3 linked regions of the Telluria mixta genome follow. The protein of the gene in region 1 interacts with the protein of each later gene in a pairwise test. Links are inferred from orthologs where the notes say so. Each region holds a gene or a part of one and is shown in the gene's direction. Other genes may lie near its edges.

What was found.
Region 2: the proteins of rlmB (region 1) and P0M04_RS26950 interact in binary tests that used the Escherichia coli proteins (3 or more experiments, as listed by UniProt). The link is inferred for Telluria mixta from one-to-one orthologs.
Region 3: the proteins of rlmB (region 1) and tsaE interact in binary tests that used the Escherichia coli proteins (3 or more experiments, as listed by UniProt). The link is inferred for Telluria mixta from one-to-one orthologs.

The regions. Positions count from the first base shown.
Region 1 is NZ_CP119520.1:7,017,061-7,023,885, reverse strand. What follows is about bases 1,953-4,932. They hold rlmB (23S rRNA (guanosine(2251)-2'-O)-methyltransferase RlmB), read left to right. Parts: upstream 1,953-3,059; coding sequence 3,060-3,806; downstream 3,807-4,932. Other genes in these bases: P0M04_RS30810 (YceH family protein), read left to right, coding at 4,685-4,932; cysE (serine O-acetyltransferase), read left to right, coding at 3,910-4,647; rnr (ribonuclease R), read left to right, coding at 1,953-3,056. In the rest of the region: more of rnr, read left to right, coding at 501-1,952; more of P0M04_RS30810, read left to right, coding at 4,933-5,374; P0M04_RS30805 (hypothetical protein), read right to left, coding at 5,334-6,101; P0M04_RS30800 (hypothetical protein), read right to left, coding at 6,098-6,825. UniProt on the Escherichia coli protein: Specifically methylates the ribose of guanosine 2251 in 23S rRNA.
Region 2 is NZ_CP119520.1:6,112,309-6,119,004, forward strand. What follows is about bases 2,262-5,112. They hold P0M04_RS26950 (NAD(P)H-hydrate dehydratase), read left to right. Parts: upstream 2,262-2,864; coding sequence 2,865-4,361; downstream 4,362-5,112. Other genes in these bases: P0M04_RS26945 (hydantoinase B/oxoprolinase family protein), read right to left, coding at 2,262-2,757; P0M04_RS26955 (ABC transporter ATP-binding protein), read right to left, coding at 4,379-5,098; P0M04_RS26960 (arylesterase), read left to right, coding at 5,097-5,112. Also shown: more of P0M04_RS26945, read right to left, coding at 1-2,261; more of P0M04_RS26960, read left to right, coding at 5,113-5,729; tRNA 2-selenouridine(34) synthase MnmH, read left to right, coding at 5,729-6,696. UniProt on the Escherichia coli protein: Bifunctional enzyme that catalyzes the epimerization of the S- and R-forms of NAD(P)HX and the dehydration of the S-form of NAD(P)HX at the expense of ADP, which is converted to AMP.
Region 3 is NZ_CP119520.1:2,937,307-2,944,132, reverse strand. Bases 2,240-5,220 are described here. They hold tsaE (tRNA (adenosine(37)-N6)-threonylcarbamoyltransferase complex ATPase subunit type 1 TsaE), read left to right. Parts: upstream 2,240-3,476; coding sequence 3,477-3,965; downstream 3,966-5,220. Other genes in these bases: P0M04_RS13200 (N-acetylmuramoyl-L-alanine amidase), read left to right, coding at 3,929-5,220; queG (tRNA epoxyqueuosine(34) reductase QueG), read right to left, coding at 2,354-3,445; P0M04_RS13215 (DUF3052 family protein), read left to right, coding at 2,240-2,357. Outside these bases: P0M04_RS13225 (sensor histidine kinase), read left to right, coding at 1-1,233; P0M04_RS13220 (response regulator transcription factor), read left to right, coding at 1,270-1,863; more of P0M04_RS13215, read left to right, coding at 2,004-2,239; more of P0M04_RS13200, read left to right, coding at 5,221-5,338; P0M04_RS13195 (D-hexose-6-phosphate mutarotase), read left to right, coding at 5,376-6,209; P0M04_RS13190 (hypothetical protein), read left to right, coding at 6,315-6,542; P0M04_RS13185 (carbonic anhydrase), read right to left, coding at 6,555-6,826. UniProt on the Escherichia coli protein: Required for the formation of a threonylcarbamoyl group on adenosine at position 37 (t(6)A37) in tRNAs that read codons beginning with adenine.

The DNA.
Region 1 (6,825 bases):
ATGGACCTGAACCATGCGCGTCTACCAATTCCGCCACGTGGGCATACAAAACAACCTTGCAATGCTCGCCAGCTGGTGCCCACGGAGGGACTCGAACCCCCACACCTCGCGGCACATGGACCTGAACCATGCGCGTCTACCAATTCCGCCACGTGGGCATTGGACCGCTTTGCTTGCATTGCTCGACGTTGCCGTCGAATTCCGCTACGATATCAGGCTTTGCCATTTTGCGCTAGACCAACTTTCGTTCGATCTCGGCGCGCATCGCCTGCGTAGCATCTTCGTTTCCGGCTGGGCCGTTTCCGAAGAGACCGAGAGTATAGCGGATGGATGGCAAATGTCAAAGACCCTCCGAACAGGACATTCCCTGCACGGTTCATGGACGACGTTAGGCGAATTCGCCGGTCCTCCGTTACACTACGCGTGCCTACGTGTCAATGTAACGATATCCGCGCTGTCAGACGGACGGCGCCACCACTGAGAAGATAAAGAATACAAATTTGAAGCACCCAACTCATACCATTCCAAGCCGCGAGGAAATCCTCGGCGTGTTCCGCGAAGCCAAGGGGCCGCTCGACAGCGGTGCCCTGGCCCGAGCCCTGCAAGTCAACCCGGAAGCGGAAGGCGTGCTGGCGCGCCGCTTGAATGCGATGGAGCGCGACGGCCAGTTGCGCGCCAATCCGGCGGGCGAATTCGCGCTTACGGACCACTCCAGTTTCATTTCCGGCCGCATCAGCGCGCACCGCGACGGTTTCGGTTTCGTCATCCCGGACGAGGGCGGCGAAGACCTGTTCCTGCCCGATAAGGAAATGCAAAAAGTCCTGCACGGCGACCGCGTGCTGGCCCGCGTCGTCGGCACCGACCGCCGCGGCCGCGCCGAAGGCACGATCGTCGAAGTCACGGAACGCGCCAATACCCACGTCATCGGCCGCCTGCTGAACGAGAACGGCGTGTGGGTCGTCGCGCCGGAAGACAAGCGCATCGGCCAGGACATCCTCGTCAGCGGCTCCCCAGGCAAGGCCAAGTCCGGTCAGGTCGTCAGCGTCGAACTCCTGGAGCAGCCGTCGCGTTTCCGCCAGCCCACCGGCAAGATCGTCGAAGTGCTCGGCGAACTGGATGACCCGGGCATGGAGATCGAGATTGCCGTGCGCAAGTTCGGCGTGCCGCACATCTTCTCGCCGGCGGCCATCAAGCAGGCCAATAAACTGCCGAACGAAGTGCGCGACGCCGACCTCGCGGACCGCGTCGACCTGCGCGACGTGCCGCTCGTCACGATCGACGGCGAGGATGCGCGCGACTTCGACGATGCCGTCTACTGCGAACCCGTCAAGATCGGCCGCACGAAGGGTTATCGCCTGCTCGTCGCCATCGCCGACGTCAGCCACTACGTCAAGCCGAACGATGCGCTCGACGGCGACGCGATCGAACGCTCGACCTCTGTGTACTTCCCGCGCCGCGTGATCCCGATGTTGCCGGAAAAGCTGTCGAATGGCCTGTGCTCGCTGAATCCGGCCGTCGACCGTCTCACGCTCGTGTGCGATATGGTCGTCGCGATGGACGGCGAAGTGAAGGCCTACCAGTTCTATCCCGCTGTGATGCACTCGGCGGCGCGCCTGACCTATAACGAGGTTGCCGCCATCCTGGGCAACACGAACGGACCGGAAGCGGGCCGTCGTCCCGGCATCGTGCCGCACCTGCTGAACCTGAACGAAGTGTTCCGCGCGCTGCTGCAGGCACGCCAGGAGCGGGGCGCCATCGACTTCGAGACGACGGAGACGTACATCGTCTGCAATGCGATGGGCAAGATCGAGAAGATCCTGCCGCGTACCCGCAACGACGCGCACCGCCTGATCGAGGAATGCATGCTGGCCGCCAACGTGTGCGCGGCCGACTTCCTGATCCGCCACGACCAGCCGAGCACGTTCCGCATCCACGCGGTGCCGACCGAGGAAAAGCTGAACCAGCTGCGCACCTTCCTGAAGCAGGTGGGCCTGAACCTGGGCGGCGGCACGACGCCGCAGGCGCGCGATTACGCCGAGCTGATGCAGCGAATCAAGGAGCGTCCGGATGCCACGCTGCTGCAGACGATGCTGCTGCGTTCGATGCAGCAGGCCGTCTACAGCCCGGACAACGTCGGCCACTTCGGCCTCGCGTACGAAGCCTATGCGCACTTCACGAGCCCGATCCGCCGCTACCCGGACCTGCTGACGCACCGCGCCATCAAGGCCGTGCTGAAGGGCAAGAAATACGAGCCGACCGGCATCGACCTGTCGAAGCTGAACACGACCACGTCGAAGGCGGTGCGCAAGCAGGCCGCCAAGGACAAGGCGGAAGGCAGGCAGAAGGATCCGAAGGACCTGACGATCTGGGACGCGCTGGGCGTACACTGCTCGGCCAACGAGCGCCGTGCCGACGAAGCGTCGCGCGACGTCGAAAACTGGCTCAAGTGCTACTACATGAAGGATCGCCTCGGCGACGAATTCACGGGCGTGATCTCGGGCGTGACGCCGTTCGGCATCTTCGTCCAGCTCGACCAGTTGTTCGTCGAGGGTCTCGTGCACGTCACCGGCCTCGGCACGGATTACTTCCAATACGACGAAGCCCGCCACGAACTGCGCGGCGAGCGCACGGGGCAGGTGTACCAGCTGACGGGCCGTGTCACGGTGCAGGTGGCGCGCGTCGATCTGGAATCGCGCAAGATCGACCTCGTGCTCGCGCAGCCGAAGGCGGACGAGAAGGTCCCGGCGCCGCTGGAGCGTGCCCGCGCGGCCGCACTGGACGCCATGGAGCCGAAGCCGCCGCGTCGCCGCAAGGCGAAGGGCGCCGCTGTGCCGGTGTCGCAGCAGGAAGCCCGCGTGACGCCGGCCGAACCGTCCGCGTCGACGTTCGGCGCGACCGACGAGAGCGAAGAAGACGTCGTGTTCGTGCCGCCGACGCGCGGCCGCCGCACTCCTCGCAACACCGCACCCGCAGCAAAGCCGACCGCGACGAACAAGACCGCGGCGAAAAAAAGCGCTTCCACAAAGAGCGCCTCCAAAACCAGGAAGAAGAAGTAACGCATGAAAAATAAAATGATTTTTGGCTTCCACGCCGTCACCTCGCGTCTCCGCCACGAGGCCGCCAGTGTGGAAGAGATCTTCGTCGACGCAGGCCGCCAGGACCGCCGCATGCAGGACCTGATCGCCAACGCGAAATCGGCCGGCGTGCGCGTGATGCCCGTCGACGCCGAGCGCCTCGACAAGATCGTCGGCACCCGCCGCCACCAGGGCGTGATCGCGTTCGCGAGCCAGCTGTCACTGGCGCGCAACCTGGACGAGCTGCTGGATGCGGTGGAAGGCCCACCGCTGCTGCTGATCCTGGACGGCATCACCGACCCGCACAACCTGGGTGCCTGCCTGCGCGTGGCAGACGGCGTCGGCGCGCATGCCGTCATCGCCCCGAAAGACCGCTCCGTCGGCCTGAACGCGACGGCAGCCAAGGTGGCGAGCGGTGCCGCCGAGACCGTGCCGTACATCACCGTGACGAATCTGGCGCGCACGATGCGCGACCTGAAGGAACGGGGCATCTGGCTGATCGGCACGTCCGACGATGCCGACAAGGGCCTGTACGAAGGCGATTTCACGGGCCCGACGGCGCTCGTGATGGGCTCGGAGGGCGAGGGCATGCGCCGCCTGACCCGCGAGACCTGCGACCTGCTCGTTTCCATTCCCATGTTCGGCTCGGTCGAGAGCCTGAACGTCTCCGTGGCCTCGGGCGTCTGCCTGTACGAGGCACGCCGCCAGCGCCTGTCGCGCGAGCCGCAATAATCACTTTGGGTGGGCTCTTCGGGCTCACCCAAAATTGATTCCCTCATAAGCAAGTACGGCGCGGATAAGCTACCATGCTGTTTCACTTGCACGAATCACGACTATGTTTTCCAACCTGCGCGAAGATATCCAGAGCATCATCGAACGCGACCCTGCAGCCCGTAACGCATGGGAAGTGCTCACCTGCTACCCGGGCCTGCATGCCGTCGTCATGCACAGCTGGGCGCACGCGTGTTGGCGCGCCAATTTCCGCTGGCTGGGCAGGTTCATCTCGTACTTCGCGCGCGTTCTCACGGGCATCGAAATCCACCCGGGCGCGACGATCGGCCGCCGCGTGTTCATCGACCACGGCTTCGGCGTCGTGATCGGCGAGACGGCCGTCGTCGGCGACGATTGCACGATCTACCAGGGCGTCACCCTGGGCGGCACCACGCTCGTCGCGGGCACGAAGCGCCATCCGACGCTGGAGCGCGGGGTGATCGTGGGTGCCGGCGCGCAGGTGCTGGGCGCGTTCACGGTCGGCGAGTACGCGAAGGTGGGCTCGAATGCCGTCGTGGTCAAACCGGTCCCGGCCGGCGCGACGGCCGTCGGCAATCCGGCCCACATCGTGCGCAAGGAAGAGCAGACGCGCAGCGCCCAGATGTTCGCTGCTTACGGCGTCACGCCGAACGGCGACGATCCGTTGTCGAAGGCGCTGCGCAACCTGATCAATCACGTGGCCCAGCAGGACGAGCAGATCGAGCGCATGTGCGCGACGATGAAGGCGGCCGGCATCCGCTGCCATACGCCGGACGAGAGTGATAAACTCGACCAGGCACAACTGAACCGGCTCGTCGATTGAAGCGATCGGCGGGCGCCGAACCAACAAAGGACCACCGATGCAAGACGATATCCCGGGCAGCTTCGACCCGGCATCCGACCTCGACCCCAACGAAATCCGCGTCCTGGGCGTCCTCGCCGAAAAAGAGGCGCTGACGCCCGACAATTACCCCATGTCGCTGAATGCGGTGATGAACGGCTGCAACCAGCTGTCCAGCCGCGATCCCGTGATGCAGCTGTCGGAAGACGTCGTCCACGACACCCTGCAGCGCCTCATGCAGCGCAAGCTCGTGAACGGCATCGCGCAGGCCGGAGCGCGTGTCATCAAGTACGAGCACCGCATGCGCATCAAGTGGACGCTCGAGCAGGACAAGGTCGCCGTGCTGGCCGTGCTGATGCTGCGCGGCCTGCAGACGGCGGGCGAGATCCGCAGCCGCACGGGCCGTTTGCACGATTTCAAATCGGTGGCCGAGGTGGAAAGCGTGCTGCAATTCCTCATCGATAAGTACCCGCCGCTCGTCGTCCGCCTCGAACGCGCGCCCGGCACGAAGGAATTCCGCTACGGGCAATTGCTCGGCGGGCCGATCGACGTCGCGCGCATGGATGCGGGCGGTGCCGCGGCCGGCGGCTCGGCCGGCGGCTCGACGGGCGCCCGCGTGGCGCAGCTGGAGCAGGAAGTGATCGCGCTGCGCAGCGAAGTCGACGAACTCAAGGCGCAGTTCGCGGCGTTCCGTCAGCAGTTCGAGTAAGATCCTCGGGCGCGCCCTCGTCGAATCGCACGAGGGCGTCGTCCGGCCAGCTCGTATCGCCGATCGGCACCATCATGTTCCACCCGTGGGTTTCCAGTGTGCGCGACCGTTCGCCGTCGCGCAGCACCGCCCGCACGCCCGGCCGCGGCGCCAGCGTGCCATAGTTGAAATCCTTTTTGGCGCACCAGTCCGACGTCAGCATCAGCGTGTTGATCGCTGCCTTCGCCATGAACGGCATCTGGTCCTTGACGATGGCGATGGTCACGCGGCATTCCAGGCGCAGGTCGCCCAGCCGGCGGGTGTTGTCCGGCAGCCCTGCCGTGCGCACCTCCGGATGCCCCGTGTACAAGCCGTTCTTCTGGTTCAGGATGAACGTGGCGTCCGCATCGTACGCGGCCTGGTTGCGGCCCACGGCGAGGAGGCCGGCGGCGTCGATGGGCACGTCTTCCTGGAAGCTCCCGTCGTCGCTCGCGAGCCGCAGCCGCAAGCCGTCGCCTGCGTTTGCCGGGGCGCCCTCGGCGTGGCGCATGCGGAAGCGCAGGGTGGCGTGCGGCGCCAAGGCGCGGTGCGCGTCGAAGGCGTCGAGGCCGGCGACGACGCTGCGGTACGAGCGCATTTCCGGATCCGCGATGCCCTTGACCTGCACCGACGGCATGGGTTCGTCGGCATGCGCAGCCGGCAGGATGCAGGCGAGCGCGAACAACAAAGCGATACGTCTGGTTCTCATGGCGCGGCTCCTTCGGGCGCGACGAACGCCAGGTCGACGACGGCATCGTTCCCCCAGCTGGTGTCGTACAGCGGCAGTTCGAACTGGCGGTTCTTCACCTTCAGCGGCAGCGTGCGTTCGCCTTCGCGCAGCACGGCGGACGCCAGCGGCGATTCCACATTCACGGACCACGTGCGGTCCCGGTCCTTGAAGAAGCTGCACCAGTCGCCCGTCAGGAACACGGTGTTGGCCAGCGCGACAACCCAGAACGGCGCCTCCTTCTTGGCGACCGTGACGAAGACCTGGCATTCGAGCCGCAGGTCGCCCAGGCGGCGCTGGTTGTCGGCCAGGCCGGGCGTGCGCACGTAGGGCCAGACCCGGATCTCCTTGCGCTTGCGGCTCAGCACCAGCTCCGCGTTGGCGTCCCACGCCTGCTGGCTGCGCGGCACGTCGAACAGTGCATCGGCGCCGACCGGCAGTGCCAGCGTGAACTCGTCGGCGGTCAGCTTCGCCGTCGGCAGGTCGCCCTCCAGCAGGGCCCCGCCGGGCCGGCGCACGCGGAACCGCAGTTGCGGGACGCTGGGCGCCAGCGCGTGCTGCGCATCGAAGGTGTCGAGGCCGGCCGCGATGGCGCGGTACGAATGCATTTCCGGATTCTTGATCGCATTCACGTGCACCACGCCTTCGCGGTTGGCGCCCGGTTCGACGTCCTGGGCGGAGGCGGCCGCGGACAGCAGGGCGAGGG
Region 2 (6,696 bases), 900 kb from region 1 along the record:
GCGCCGCACGGCTTCCTCGGCATTGTCCTGCACGTGGCCCATGTACGCACGCACGACGTCCAGTCCGTAGAAGGCCACCATCTTGCGGAGTTCTTCGACGCCCTTCTGGTTCGCGGCAACCTGGGCCCGCAGGTCCGCCAGGTTCTGGTCCGGATTGCGCGCGGGCCAGCGCGCGCCGCCCAGCAAGGCGCGTGTCTCGGCCTCGCGCAGCACGCCGTCGGCGCCGTCCACCAGCTTGAAATTGTCGATGAGGACGCCCTCTTCCTCGATGTGCGCGGAATCCGGCGGCATCGAGCCCGGCGTCGTGCCGCCGATGTCCGCATGGTGGCCGCGCGAGCCGACATAGAACAGGATGTCCCGGCCCGTCTCGTTGAACACGGGCGAGATCACCGTCACGTCGGGCAGGTGCGTGCCGCCGTTGTACGGGTCGTTCAGCACGTAGACGTCGCCTGCCTTCATCGCGCCGGCGTTCCTGCGCATGACGGCCTTGATGCTCTCGCCCATCGAGCCGAGGTGCACGGGCATGTGCGGCGCATTCGCGACGAGGTTGCCGTCCGCGTCGAAGATGGCGCAGCTGAAGTCGAGGCGCTCCTTGATGTTGACGGAGTACGCCGTGTTCTGCAGGCGCAGGCCCATCTGCTCGGCGATCGACATGAACAGGTTGTTGAAGATCTCCAGCATCACCGGGTCGACCGTCGTGCCGATCGCGTGCCGCCGCGGCAGCGCCTGCACGCGGCGCAGCACGAGGTGGTTGTACGCCGTGACCCCGGCTTGCCAGCCCGCCTCCACGACCGTCGTCGCATTCGCTTCCGCGATGATGGCCGGGCCGTCGATGACGTCGCCCGGCGCGATGTCCTGGCGGCGGTACACGCCCGTGTCGCGCCAGGCGCCATCCGCGTACATGCGCACGGTCTCGAACACGGGGACGGCACCGTCGCGCTGGACGGCATCCATCTGCTGTTCGGGCGGGGCGTCGGAGCGCCCCAGCGCTTCCACCGACACGGCTTCCACGACGAGCGCCTTGCCCGGCATGAGGAAGGAAAAGCGCCGGCGGTACGCCTGTTCGAACTGGGCCTGCAGCGCCGCGCGGTCGCCATCCATCACGACGATGGCGGAATCCGTGCCCTCGTAGCGCAGGTGCACGCGCCGCAACACGCCCATGCGCTCGGCCGCCACGCCCTGCGCCGCCAGGTCGGCCCGCGCAGCATCGGCCAGCGCATCCAGCTCCGCGGCCAGGACGTCGGGGCCGATCTCGTCGAGGCGGCGCTCGACGGCCCGCTCGCGCATCGCGCCCTGGTCCGCGAGACCCATGCCGTACGCGGACAGCACGCCCGCCAGCGAGTGGATGAACACCGTCTTCATGCCCAGCGCATCCGCCACGAGGCAGGCGTGCTGCCCGCCCGCGCCGCCGAAGCTCGTGAGCGCGTAGTCCGTGACGTCGTGCCCGCGCTGCACGGAGATCTGCTTGATCGCGTTCGCCATATTGCCCACGGCGATGCGGATGAAGCCTTCCGCGACGGCCTCGGGCAGCGGCCGCGTGCCGGTCGCGCGTTCGACGTGGTCCGCCATCGCTTCGAAGCCGGCGCGCACGGCATCTGCATCGAGCGGCTGGTCCGCGTTCGGCCCGAACAGATGCGGGAAATGCCGGGGCTGGATCTTGCCCAGCATGACGTTGCAGTCCGTGACCGCCAGCGGCCCGCCGCGCCGGTAGCTTGCCGGGCCCGGATTCGCGCCGGCGCTGTCCGGCCCCACGCGGTAGCGGCTGCCGTCGAAGTGCAGGATCGAGCCGCCGCCCGCGGCGACGGTATGGATGCTCATCATGGGTGCGCGCATGCGCACGCCGGCCACCTGCGTCTCGAACACGCGCTCGAATTCGCCCGCATAGTGCGACACGTCGGTCGACGTGCCGCCCATGTCGAAGCCGATGATGCGCTCGAAGCCGGCCAGGCGGCTCGCGCGCACCATGCCGACGATGCCGCCGGCGGGGCCGGACAGGATGCTGTCCTTGCCCTGGAACGCGCGCGCATCCGTCAGGCCGCCGCTGGACTGCATGAACTGCAGGTTCACGCCGGGCAGTTCGGATGCCACCTGGTCCACGTAGCGGCGGAGGATCGGCGACAGGTAGGCGTCGACGACCGTCGTGTCGCCGCGCGCGACGAGCTTCATCAGGGGGCTCGTCGTGTGCGACACGGACACCTGCGTAAAACCGATGTCGCGGGCGATGCGCGCGACGGCGTCTTCGTGCTGGTGATAGCGATAGCCGTGCATGAGCACGATCGCCAGCGCGCGGATGCCGGCGTCGTAGGCCGCTTGCAGGCCGCGCCGCGCGGCCGCCTCGTCCAGCGGATTGATCACGTCGCCGTGGGCGCCGATGCGTTCGTCGATCTCGACGACGTGCCCGTACAGCAGCTCGGGCAGCACGATGTGGCGGTCGAACAGCCGCGGACGGTTCTGGTAGGCGATGCGTAACGCGTCACGAAAACCCCGCGTGATCGCAAGCGCGGTCGGTTCGCCCTTGCGTTCCAGCAGCGCATTGGTCGCGACCGTCGTGCCCATCTTGACGGCGTCCACCTGTCCCGCCGGGATGGGCGCGCCGGGCGCCAGGCCAAGCAGGTGGCGGATGCCTGCCACGGCCGCATCCCGGTACTGTTCCGGATTTTCCGACAGCAGCTTGTGCGTGACGAGGCTGCCGTCGGGCCGGCGCGCCACGATGTCCGTGAAGGTGCCGCCGCGGTCGATCCAGAACTGCCAATCCATCGTGATACCTCCCAAAGTCATCGAGCCGCTATTGTAGTCGCGCGCGGCGCCGATTTTGGCGACAATGCAGTTTTCGCAACCCGGTTTTCGCAATGCCTGGAACCACCATGGACAATCCGCTCTACAGCGTCGCCCAGATCCGCGCCATCGAACAGGCCGCGCAGTCGCAGCTCCCGCCGGGCAGCCTCATGCGGCGCGCCGGCGAAGCGGCATCCACCTATGCCCTGGAAGTGCTGGGCGGCCTGCCGACGGGCCGCATCCTCGTGCTGGCCGGCCCCGGCAACAACGGCGGCGACGCGCTGGAAGTGGCCGCGAACCTGGCCAACTTCGGCGCCAACGTGGACGTGGTCCACCTCGCCGGCGCGGCGCCGTCGCCCGAGACCCAGCATGCCCTCGCGCGGGCCCAGGCCAGCCGGGCGCGCTTCGTGTCCGACCTCGCGGACTGCCACGGCTGCTGTCTCGTCGTGGACGGCCTGTTCGGCATCGGCCTCGCGCGGCCACTCGCGGGCCAGGCGCGCGCGCTCGTGGAGCGTACGCACGGCATGACGTGCCCCGTGCTCGCACTGGACGTGCCGAGCGGCCTCGATGCGGACACGGGCAGCGTCATCGGTCCGGACGGCGTAGCCGTGCGCGCCACGCACACCATCACCTTTCTCGGGAACAAGCCGGGCCTGCACACAGGCGACGGCTGCGACCACGCGGGCCGGGTGCACGTCAACCGGCTCGGCGCGGACGGGCTGCACGCCGAAGTCGCGCACGCGCGCCTGAACACGCCCGCCCTGTTCGCAGGCTTCCTGAAGCCGCGCCGCAACAATTCGCACAAGGGCACGTATGGCGATGTCGCCGTACTGGGCGGCGCGCGCGGCATGGCCGGCGCCGGCATCCTGGCGGCCCGCGCCGCGTTGTATGCGGGCGCGGGCCGGGTGTTCGTGGCGGCCGTCGATCCGGGACCGGCGCTCGATGCGGCGCAGCCGGAGATCATGTTCCGCGACGCGGCCGGCTTCGCGTTCGACGGCCGCACTGTCGTCGCCGGCCCCGGCATGGGCGATTCCGCCGGCGCCACGCACCTGCTGTCCAGGGTGATCGACGGGACGGGGCCCCTCGTGGTCGATGCGGACGCGCTGAACCTGTGCGCGGCCAGCCCCGACCTGGCGGCACGCCTGGCCGCGCACGACGGCGGCGTCGTCGTCACGCCGCATCCGCTCGAAGCCGCGCGGCTGCTGGGCGTCACGGCCGCGATCGTGCAGGCCGACCGGCTGGAGAATGCGCGCGAACTGGCGCAGCGGCTGGACGCCGTCGTCGTGCTGAAGGGTGCCGGCAGCGTCATCGCGCGGCCGGACGGCTATGTGGCGCTGAATGCGACGGGCAATCCGGGCCTCGCCACGGGCGGCACGGGCGACGTACTGGCGGGCCTCGTGGGCACCCTGCTGGGCCAGGGCTGGCCCGCGTGGGAAGCGGCGCTGGCCGCGACGTGGCTGCACGGCGCGGCGGCCGACCGGCTGGTGGCGGGCGGCGTCGGCCCGATCGGGCTCACGGCGGGCGAGCTGCCGAAGGCGATCCGCGCCGAACTGAATGCGCTCGTCGCCGACGCCGCGTTGGCGTAGGCGCTTGAAAACTCCGCTCAGACGGCCAGGCGGCCCGCGGCGATCGTGAGCGTGCGGCCGCAGCGCGCGGCCATGGCGGGGTCGTGGGTGACGAGGACCAGGGTCGATCCGCGCTCGCGATTCAGCTCGAACATCAGCTGGATGACGGCTTCGCCGGTGGCGGCATCGAGGCTGCCCGTGGGCTCGTCGGCGAACAGCAGCGGCGGTTCGGTGACGAAGGCGCGGGCCAGCGCGACACGCTGCTGCTCGCCGCCCGACAGGTACTTCGGATAATGGCGCAGGCGGCTGGACAGGCCCACGCGGCCCAGCATCGCCTCGGCTTTCGCGCGCGCATCGGCATCGCCCCGCAGTTCCAGCGGCAGCATCACGTTTTCCACGGCATTCAGGTGCGCGAGCAGCTGGAACGACTGGAACACGAAGCCCAGCTTTGCCTTGCGAAACGCGGCGCGTCCGTCCTCGTCGAGGGCGAAGATGTCCGTACCGTCGAGCAGGACCTGGCCCGACGATGGCGTGTCGAGACCGGCCAGCAGGCCGAGCAATGTGGACTTGCCGGAGCCGGAGGCGCCGACGAGGGCGAGCGTCTCGGCCGGTTGCACGGTAAAATCCACCTCGTGCAGGATGGTGAGCTCGCCGCTGGCATCCGCCACGCGCTTCGACAGGCCGCGAACCTCGATCGCCGGCCTGGCCGTTCCGTTCACACCTGCACTGCCTTTTGACGTCTCGGGAATATCACGCATGCTTGCTTTACTCAGGAAATGGACGATAGCTGCCGTCGCGGTTCTTGGAATGACCGCGGCGGGGAGCGCCTATTCTGCCCCAAAAACCGTGCTCGTGGTGGGCGACAGCCTGTCGGCCGAATACGGCCTCGCGCGCGGCACCGGCTGGGTCGCCCTGCTGGAGCAGCGCCTCAAGCGTGAACAGGTCGACGCCCGCATCGTCAACGCCAGCATCAGCGGCGAGACGACGAGCGGCGGCCGCACGCGCCTGCCCGCGCTGCTGCAACAGCACAAACCGGACGTCGTCGTGCTGGAACTGGGCGCGAACGACGGCCTGCGCGGCCTGCCCGTGACGGCCGCCGCGGACAATTTGCGCACGATGATCCAGTTGTCGCAGCAGAACAAGGCGAAGGTCCTGCTCGTCGGCATGCGCATGCCGCCCAACTACGGCCGCGCGTACACGGAACGCTTCGCCGGCATGTACAAGGATCTGGCGGCCGCCTATAAAGTCCCGCTGGTGCCGTTCATGCTGGACGGCGTCGCCCAGGAGACGACAAACTTCCAGGCCGACCGCCTGCATCCGCTCGCGACGGCCCATCCGACCATCCTCAACAATATCTGGCCGCAATTCGCGCCTCTCGTCAAACGATAATGAAATACCCCGCTGTCCTCGGCGTCGACGACGTCCTGCCCATGCTCGACCAGTTCGACACCATCATCGACGCGCGCAGCGAGTCCGAGTTCGCGCTCGACCGCATCCCGGGCGCCATCAACTGCCCGACCCTGGACGACGCGCAGCGCGTCCTCGTCGGCACCACGTACAAGCAGGTCGGCGCGTTCGAAGCGAAGAAGATCGGCGCCCCGCTCGTCGCGCAGAACATCGCGCGCTACATCGAAACGCTGTTCGCCGACAAACCGAAGGACTGGAAGCCGCTCGTGTACTGCTGGCGCGGCGGCAACCGCAGCGGCTCGATGGCGCTCATCTTCGCCAAGATCGGCTGGCCCGTCGTGCAGCTCGACGGCGGCTATAAAGCGTATCGCGCCTATGTCGCGGCCGCGCTGGAAAACCCGCCCCTGCTGGATTTCCGCGTGATCTGCGGCACGACGGGCAGCGGCAAGAGCCGGCTGCTCGAGACCCTCGAATCCATCGGCGCACAGGTGCTCGACCTGGAACGCCTCGCCGCGCATCGCGGCTCCGTCCTCGGCCACCTGCCGGGCGAACCGCAGCCGAGCCAGAAGATGTTCGAGACGCGCATCTGGGACAAGCTGCGCCGCTTCGATCCGTCGAAACCCGTGTTCGTGGAATCGGAGAGCAAGAAGGTGGGCAACCTGCGCGTGCCGGAAGCGGTCATGGAGCGCATGCGCGCCTCGCCCTGCATCGCGCTGCAGCTGGGCCGTCCGCTGCGCGTGCAGCTGCTGATGGAAGACTATCACCACTTCTGCGCCGACCCTTCCGCGCTGAATGCGCAGCTGGACCATCTGGTGCAATTGCATGGTCGCGCGCGCATCGAAACGTGGCAGGAGATGGCCAATACGGGGCGTATGCCGGAGCTCGTGGACCAGCTGCTCGTGGAGCACTACGATCCCGCGTACCTGCGCTCGATCGACCGGAATTTCGT
Region 3 (6,826 bases), 4.1 Mb from region 1 along the record:
CCGAACCTGCTGGTCGGCTCCGTGATCGTGCTGGCGCTGGGCCTCGTGATTTCGCTCGTCGCGCTGTGGCGCCACATCGCGCGCACGATTGCGGCGGAAAACGCGCTGCGCCAGCAGATGGCCTTCCGCACCGCGATGGAAGACTCTCTGCTCACGGGCCTGCGCGCGCGCGACCTGGAGGGCCGCGTCACCTACGTGAACCCGGCGTTCTGCCGCATGGTCGGTTATCCGGCGGAAGACCTGCTGGGCAAGAAGCCGCCGATGCCCTACTGGGCGCCGGAAGCGATGGCGGAGTACGAAGGCCGCTTCCGCATGGTGCTGTCGGGCCAGGCCACGCCGCAGTTCGAAACCGTGTTCCAGCGCTCGGACGGCGTGCGCGTGCCCGTGCTCGTGTTCGAGGCACCGCTCGTCGACGCCCACGGCCGCCACACGGGCTGGATGAGTTCCATCCTCGACATCACGGACCGCAAGCGCGCCGAAGAACTGAATCGCCAGCAGCAGGAAAAGCTGGAGACGAGCGCGCGCCTGGCGACGATGGGCGAGATCTCGTCGATGCTGGCGCACGAGCTGAACCAGCCGCTGGCCGCCATCTCCAGCTACACGGCGGGCGCACTGAACGTGCTCGCGCGCGAGACCAATGCGGCCCCGCTCGACACCGGCATGCTGAAACGCGCGCTGGAACAGGCTAACACGCAGGCGCGCCGGGCCGGCCAAATCATCCGCAGCGTGCACGAATTCGTGAAAAAGCGCGAGCCGCGCCGCGAGACGGTGGGCATTCCCAACGTCGTCGACGGCATCCGCGCCCTCGTCGAACTGCAGGCGCGCCAGAGCTATGTCGCGCTGCAGGTGGACGTTCCGCCCGACCTGCCTCCGGTGCTCGCGGACCGCGTGCTGATCGAGCAGGTGCTTCTCAATCTCACGCGCAACGCGATCGAAGCGATGCAGGCCGTCGACCCGGAGCGGCGCGTACTGCGCATCGCGGCGCACACCGGCGAACAGGGCCAGGTCGCCGTATCCGTGATCGACAACGGCCACGGCATCCCGCCGGAAGTGGCCGAGCGCCTGTTCTCGCCCTTCTTTTCGACCAAGGCCGAGGGCATGGGCATGGGCCTGTCGATCTGCCGCACGGCCATCGAATTCCACGGCGGCACGCTCACCCACGCGGACAATCCGGGCGGCGGGACCGTGTTTACGTTCACCTTGCAGCAGGCCCAGGAAGCACCCGTCACCTGAACGGTGAATTACAATACGGCGAAAAAAGGAGACTCCATGCTGCATATCGTCGACGACGAAGACGTCATCCGCGACGCCCTCGAATGGCTGGCGCAATCGCGTGGGTTGCCTGCGCGCGGCTATGCGGGCGGCCAGGCCTTCCTCGATGCGCTCGGCGACCGCTTTGCAGCAGACACTCCCCACGGCGACTGCGTCCTGCTGGACGTGCGCATGCCGGGCATGAACGGCATCGCCGTGTTCGACCAGCTGGTGGCGCGCGGCCTGCTGGCGCGCCTGCCCGTGATCTTCCTGACCGGCCATGGCGACGTGCCGATGGCCGTCGATTCCCTCAAGCGCGGCGCCTTCGACTTCTTCGAAAAACCGTTCAACGACAACCAGCTGATGGACCGCGTCGAGGAAGCCCTCGCCGCCTCGCGCAAGGCCGCCTCGCGCGACGCCATCCACGCCCGCCTCGCCACCCTGTCGGCACGCGAGCGCGAAGTCCTCGATCTCATCCTCGCCGGCAACATGAACAAGGTCGTGGCCGACAAGCTCGGCATCAGCATGCGCACGGTCGAGGTGCACCGCGCGCACATCTTCGACAAGATGCAGGTCAAGACGGCCGTCGAGCTGGCTGGCTTGTTAAAGTAACACGCGCGCACGACTGCCCGCGCGCCCTGTGCCGCGCGGGGTTCGCTTGTAAAATCAGCCTGAGCATGGAGTGGTCGAACTCACCACGTCGAAACATTCTTTAGGGAACGCAGATGAGCGAGAAGACGATAGCCGACAAAATGTTCTTGAGAACCGCGAAGTCGATGCTGATCCTGAACGGGAACGTCCACCCCGGCATGGTGTCCCAGATGCCGGCCAACCTGATCCAGAACGATCAGGACAAGGTCGACGTGGTGTTGCTGTTCGCGATGAACCGCAAGGAACTCGAGCAGTATTTCCCGATCGCCAAGGAACGCCTGGGCGACAAGGGCTCGCTGTGGGTCGCCTATCTGAAACAGACCGCCTCCAAGGCCACCGACATCAACCGCGATTCGATCAATGCCTATGCCAAGGAAAACGGCATCACGGGCGTCGCCATGATCTCCATCGACGGCGACTGGTCCGCGCTGCGCATGAAGCGGATCGAACTCTAAATCGTTTGCTCGTGGCGTGCGAGCGCCCACGCGACGTGCTCGCGCACGAGCGCCGACGGGTGGTCTGCACGTGCGCGCAGCGCGGCGACGACGGCATCCGACCTGGCAGCATTACCGAGACCGACCGCCAGGTTGCGCAGCCAGCGCTCGTGCCCGATGCGACGGATCGGGCTGCCTTCGAGGCGGCGGTTGAAATCGTCCTCGCTCCAGCCGAACAGCTCGATGAGCCCCGCCGTGCCCAGGCCGTTTCTCTCGTCGAAATCCGGCACGGTCGCCCGCTGCGCGAACTTGTTCCATGGGCAGGCCAGCTGGCAATCGTCGCAGCCATAAATGCGGTTGCCGATCAGCGGACGGAATTCTTCCGGAATCGCGCCCTTCAGTTCGATGGTCAGATAGGAAATGCAGCGGCGCGCATCCAGCCGGCCCGGACCAAGGATCGCGCCCGTCGGACAGGCAGCTATGCATGCGCTGCACTGGCCGCAGTGGGCACCGGTCGGTGCGTCGACGGGCAGCGGCAGGTCGACGAGGATCTCGCCGATGAAGAACGTCGAGCCCGCCTCGCGGCTCAGTAATAACGTGTGCTTGCCGCGCCAGCCGAGGCCCGCCTTCTGCGCCAGCGGCAGCTCCATCACGGGCGCGGAATCCGTGAACACGCGGTAGCCGTACTCGCCGACGGCCGCCTTGACCTTCTCGGCCAGGGCCTGCAGCCGGTTGCGCAATACCTTGTGATAATCGCGGCCGCGCGCATAGATCGAGACGACGGCGGCCTGCGGGTCGTCCTGGCGCAGGCGTTCGCGCGCACGCCAGTCCGGCGGGGTCTCCATCGGCAGGTAATCCATGCGCGCGCTGATCACGCGCACCGTGCCCGGCACCAGCTCGGCCGGCCGGGCGCGCTTCATGCCGTGGCTTGCCATATAATCCATCTCGCCGTGGTGGCCGGCGTCCAGCCAGGCCTGCAGGCCCGCTTCGTGGTCGGCGAGATCGATGTCGGCGATGCGCACGTCGGCAAAGCCCAGTTCCGCGCCCCATGCCTTGATGGCTTGGGCGAGTGCGGAGAAATCGGGCTGGACGGGGAGCTGGGCGGACATTGGCGGACCTACAAACCTCATATTTTATTCGATGCACCAGCAACTGACAGCCTATCTTCCCGACGAATCGGCCACGCAGGCCCTGGGCGCCGCCCTCGCGCGCGCGCTGAGCCCGGGTCTCGTGATCTATCTGCACGGCGACCTGGGCGCCGGCAAGACGGCGCTCACGCGCGCGCTGCTGCACGCGGCCGGCCACAAGGGCGCCGTCAAGAGTCCGACCTATACGCTGTCGGAGCCGTACCGCATCGACCTGGATGGCCGACCCGTCAACCTGATCCATTACGACCTGTACCGCATGTCCAGCCCCGAGGAATTCCTCGACGCGGGCTTCCGCGAGGATTTCGACGGTAACAACATCTGCATCGTCGAATGGCCGGAAAAGGGAGAACCGGTGTTGCCGCCACCCGACGTTAAAGTGTTGCTTAAGGTCAGCGGTCTCGGGCGTGAGGTAGAATTGCAGGCGTTGTCCGACTTGGGCCTGCTATGCCTCGAACGCCTGCACTACCCCCCGACTCCCTGATTCCCGGTTCCCCGAAGCGTCGCACGATCCTCAAGGCCGGCGGTACGCTGCTGCTGTCCGTCGTCGCGCCGCTGACGGCATCCGCCGCCCAGATCATGGCCGTGCGCGTGTGGCCGGCCGACGAGTACACGCGCGTCACGCTGGAAAACGACGGCGAGCTCAAGACGACGCACTTCATGGTGCCGGACCCGCCGCGCCTCGTCGTCGACATCGACGGCCTCGCGCTGAACGACACCCTGAAGGGCCTTGTCGCCAAGATCGAATCGAACGACCCGTACATCAAGCAGGTGCGCGTGGGCCAGAACCGGCCGAACGTCGTGCGCCTCGTGTTCGACCTGAAGGAAGACGTCAAGCCGCAGGTGTTCAACCTGGCGCCCGTCGCCGGCTATCACCACCGCCTGATTTTCGACCTGTATCCTGTCAAGCCCGTCGATCCGCTCGCGAGCATGATCGCCAAGGAAAACTGGAGCATGGACGCGGCCCCCGCCACGCCGACCCCGGCCGTGCAGCCGGGCGAGCCGACCGTCGGCCAGGCCGGCCCGGACGCGATCGCCAAGCTGGAAGCGGACGCGGCCCGCGCCGGTTCCACGCCCGCGCAGCCCCAACCGACGACGCCGCAACCGGCCCAGCCGCCCGCCAGGAACGTCCCGGGCCAGAAAGTGGCGCGCATGGTAACCATCGCGCTCGACCCCGGCCATGGCGGTGAGGACCCCGGCGCCACCGGTGCCACGGGCGTGCACGAGAAGGACATCGTGCTCGAAGTCGCCAAGCGCCTGAAGGCCAAGCTTGAAGACTTGCCGAACACGCGCGTGATGCTGACGCGCGATGCCGACTTCTTCGTCCCCCTCGGCCAGCGCGTGGAAAAAGCGAGAAAGGTGCAGGCCGACCTGTTCGTGTCGATCCACGCCGACGCCTTCGTCGAACGAACGGCGCGCGGTTCCTCCGTGTTCGTGCTGTCGGAAAAAGGCGCCAGCTCGAGCGCGGCACGCTGGCTGGCGGCCGACCAGAACAAGGCCGACCTGATCGGCGGCGTGAATCTCGCCAGCCACGACAAGCAGCTGGCGAGCGTGCTGATGGACCTGTCGCAGACGGCCCAGATCAACGACAGCATGAAGCTCGGCAAGGCCGTGCTGACGGAAATCGGCGGCATCAACCGCCTGCACCGCGGCGTCGTCGAACAGGCCGGCTTTGCCGTGCTGAAGGCGCCGGACATCCCGTCGATCCTCGTCGAGACCGCCTTCATCTCCAACCCGGAGGAAGAAGCGCGGCTGAAGGATGACGCCTACCAGAACCAACTGGCCGACGCGATCACGAAAGGCATCAAGCGCTACTTCGCGTACAATCCGCCGCTGGCGAAGAGCCGCATGACTTAATGGGACGCCCGCGGGCGTCCCCCTGAGGAGGATTCTCGTGAGTGCAACGACCATCGAATTCGGGCAACTGCCCGCCCTGCAACTTCGCGCGCCGGATGGCGCCGAGGCCACCATCACGTTGTACGGCGCCCATCTCGTGTCGTGGAAAGCCGTCACCACGGCCGGCGGGCCCGCGCAGGAACGCCTGTTCATGAGCAGCCTGTCCGCGCTGGACGGCCAGAAGGCGATCCGCGGCGGCGTCCCCGTCATCTTTCCGCAGTTCGCCGAGCGCGGCACCGGCATGCGCCATGGCTTCGCGCGCGTGTCGACCTGGCGCGTCCTCGACCAGGGCGAACAGGATGGCGCCGCGTTCGCCGTGCTGGGGCTGAACGCCTCGGACCTGCCGCAGCAGGTGGCAGCCGCCTGGCCGTACGCCTTCGAACTGGTGCTGCGCGTGGCCGTGCGCGGTGCGCAACTGGACATGTCGCTCGACGTGCGCAACACGGGCACGCAGGCGTTCCCGTTCGCGGCCGCACTGCATACGTACCACCTCGTCGAAGACGTGGAAGCCGTGCGCATCGACGGCGTGCAGGCGGAGACGCTCGCCATCACCGACAAGCTGGACCAGGTATTCGAACGCATCGCGGGCGCGATCACATTCGACACGGGCGCGGACAAGGTGACGCTGGAGCAGACGGGCTTCAATGACGCCGTCGTGTGGAACCCGGGCGCGGCCGATGCGGCGGCCCTGTCCGACATGGAAGACGAGGAATACCGCCGCTTCGTCTGCATCGAACCTGCCCTGCTGGGGGATGCGGCCGCCCGACCGCAGCAACTGGAGCCGGGCGGGATCTGGCGCGGGACGTACCGGGCCGTGGTCCAGGCAGGATAAACGACAACGCCGGCGCTTGCCGGCGTTTCATTTTGTAGCAAAAAATGCGCGGTGCACCTCGTCATGCGGCCTAAACTACAGGCTACACGCATGGGAGGACACGCAATGAACACATTGGTGAAACGGCTGGCACTCGTGCTGGCGGCGGGGTCCGCCCTGTCGGGCTGCGCCGTCTATGCGCCGCCTTATGCGGCCTACGACGCGCCCTATTATCCTGGCGGCTACGGCCCCGCGTATGTCGGGCCGCCCGTCTCGCTCGACTTCAGCTACCACGAGTACGATCGTGGCGGGCGCGGCTGGCACGGACACCGGGGCGGCCGCCGCTGGCGCTGAACACGCCAACGCTCAGTTCGATTCCTTGATCATGCGTCCCGCGGTCGACTGGACCGGCCGCGCGTTCAGCGGATACAGGCGCGAGAACAGGGCCATCTGCGCCGGCGACGCCTGCATCGGCTGCTTGAACACCATCCACAGCACGCCTTCCGTGCAGGGCGGTTCCGTCAGCGAGCCCATGTAGGTGAAATACTCGCGCCGTTCCGGCAGCGCGTCGGTCGGGTCGATCACGATCGCGGGCGACACGGTGTCGAATTTTTCCAGCGGCAGATTGTCCCAGATCG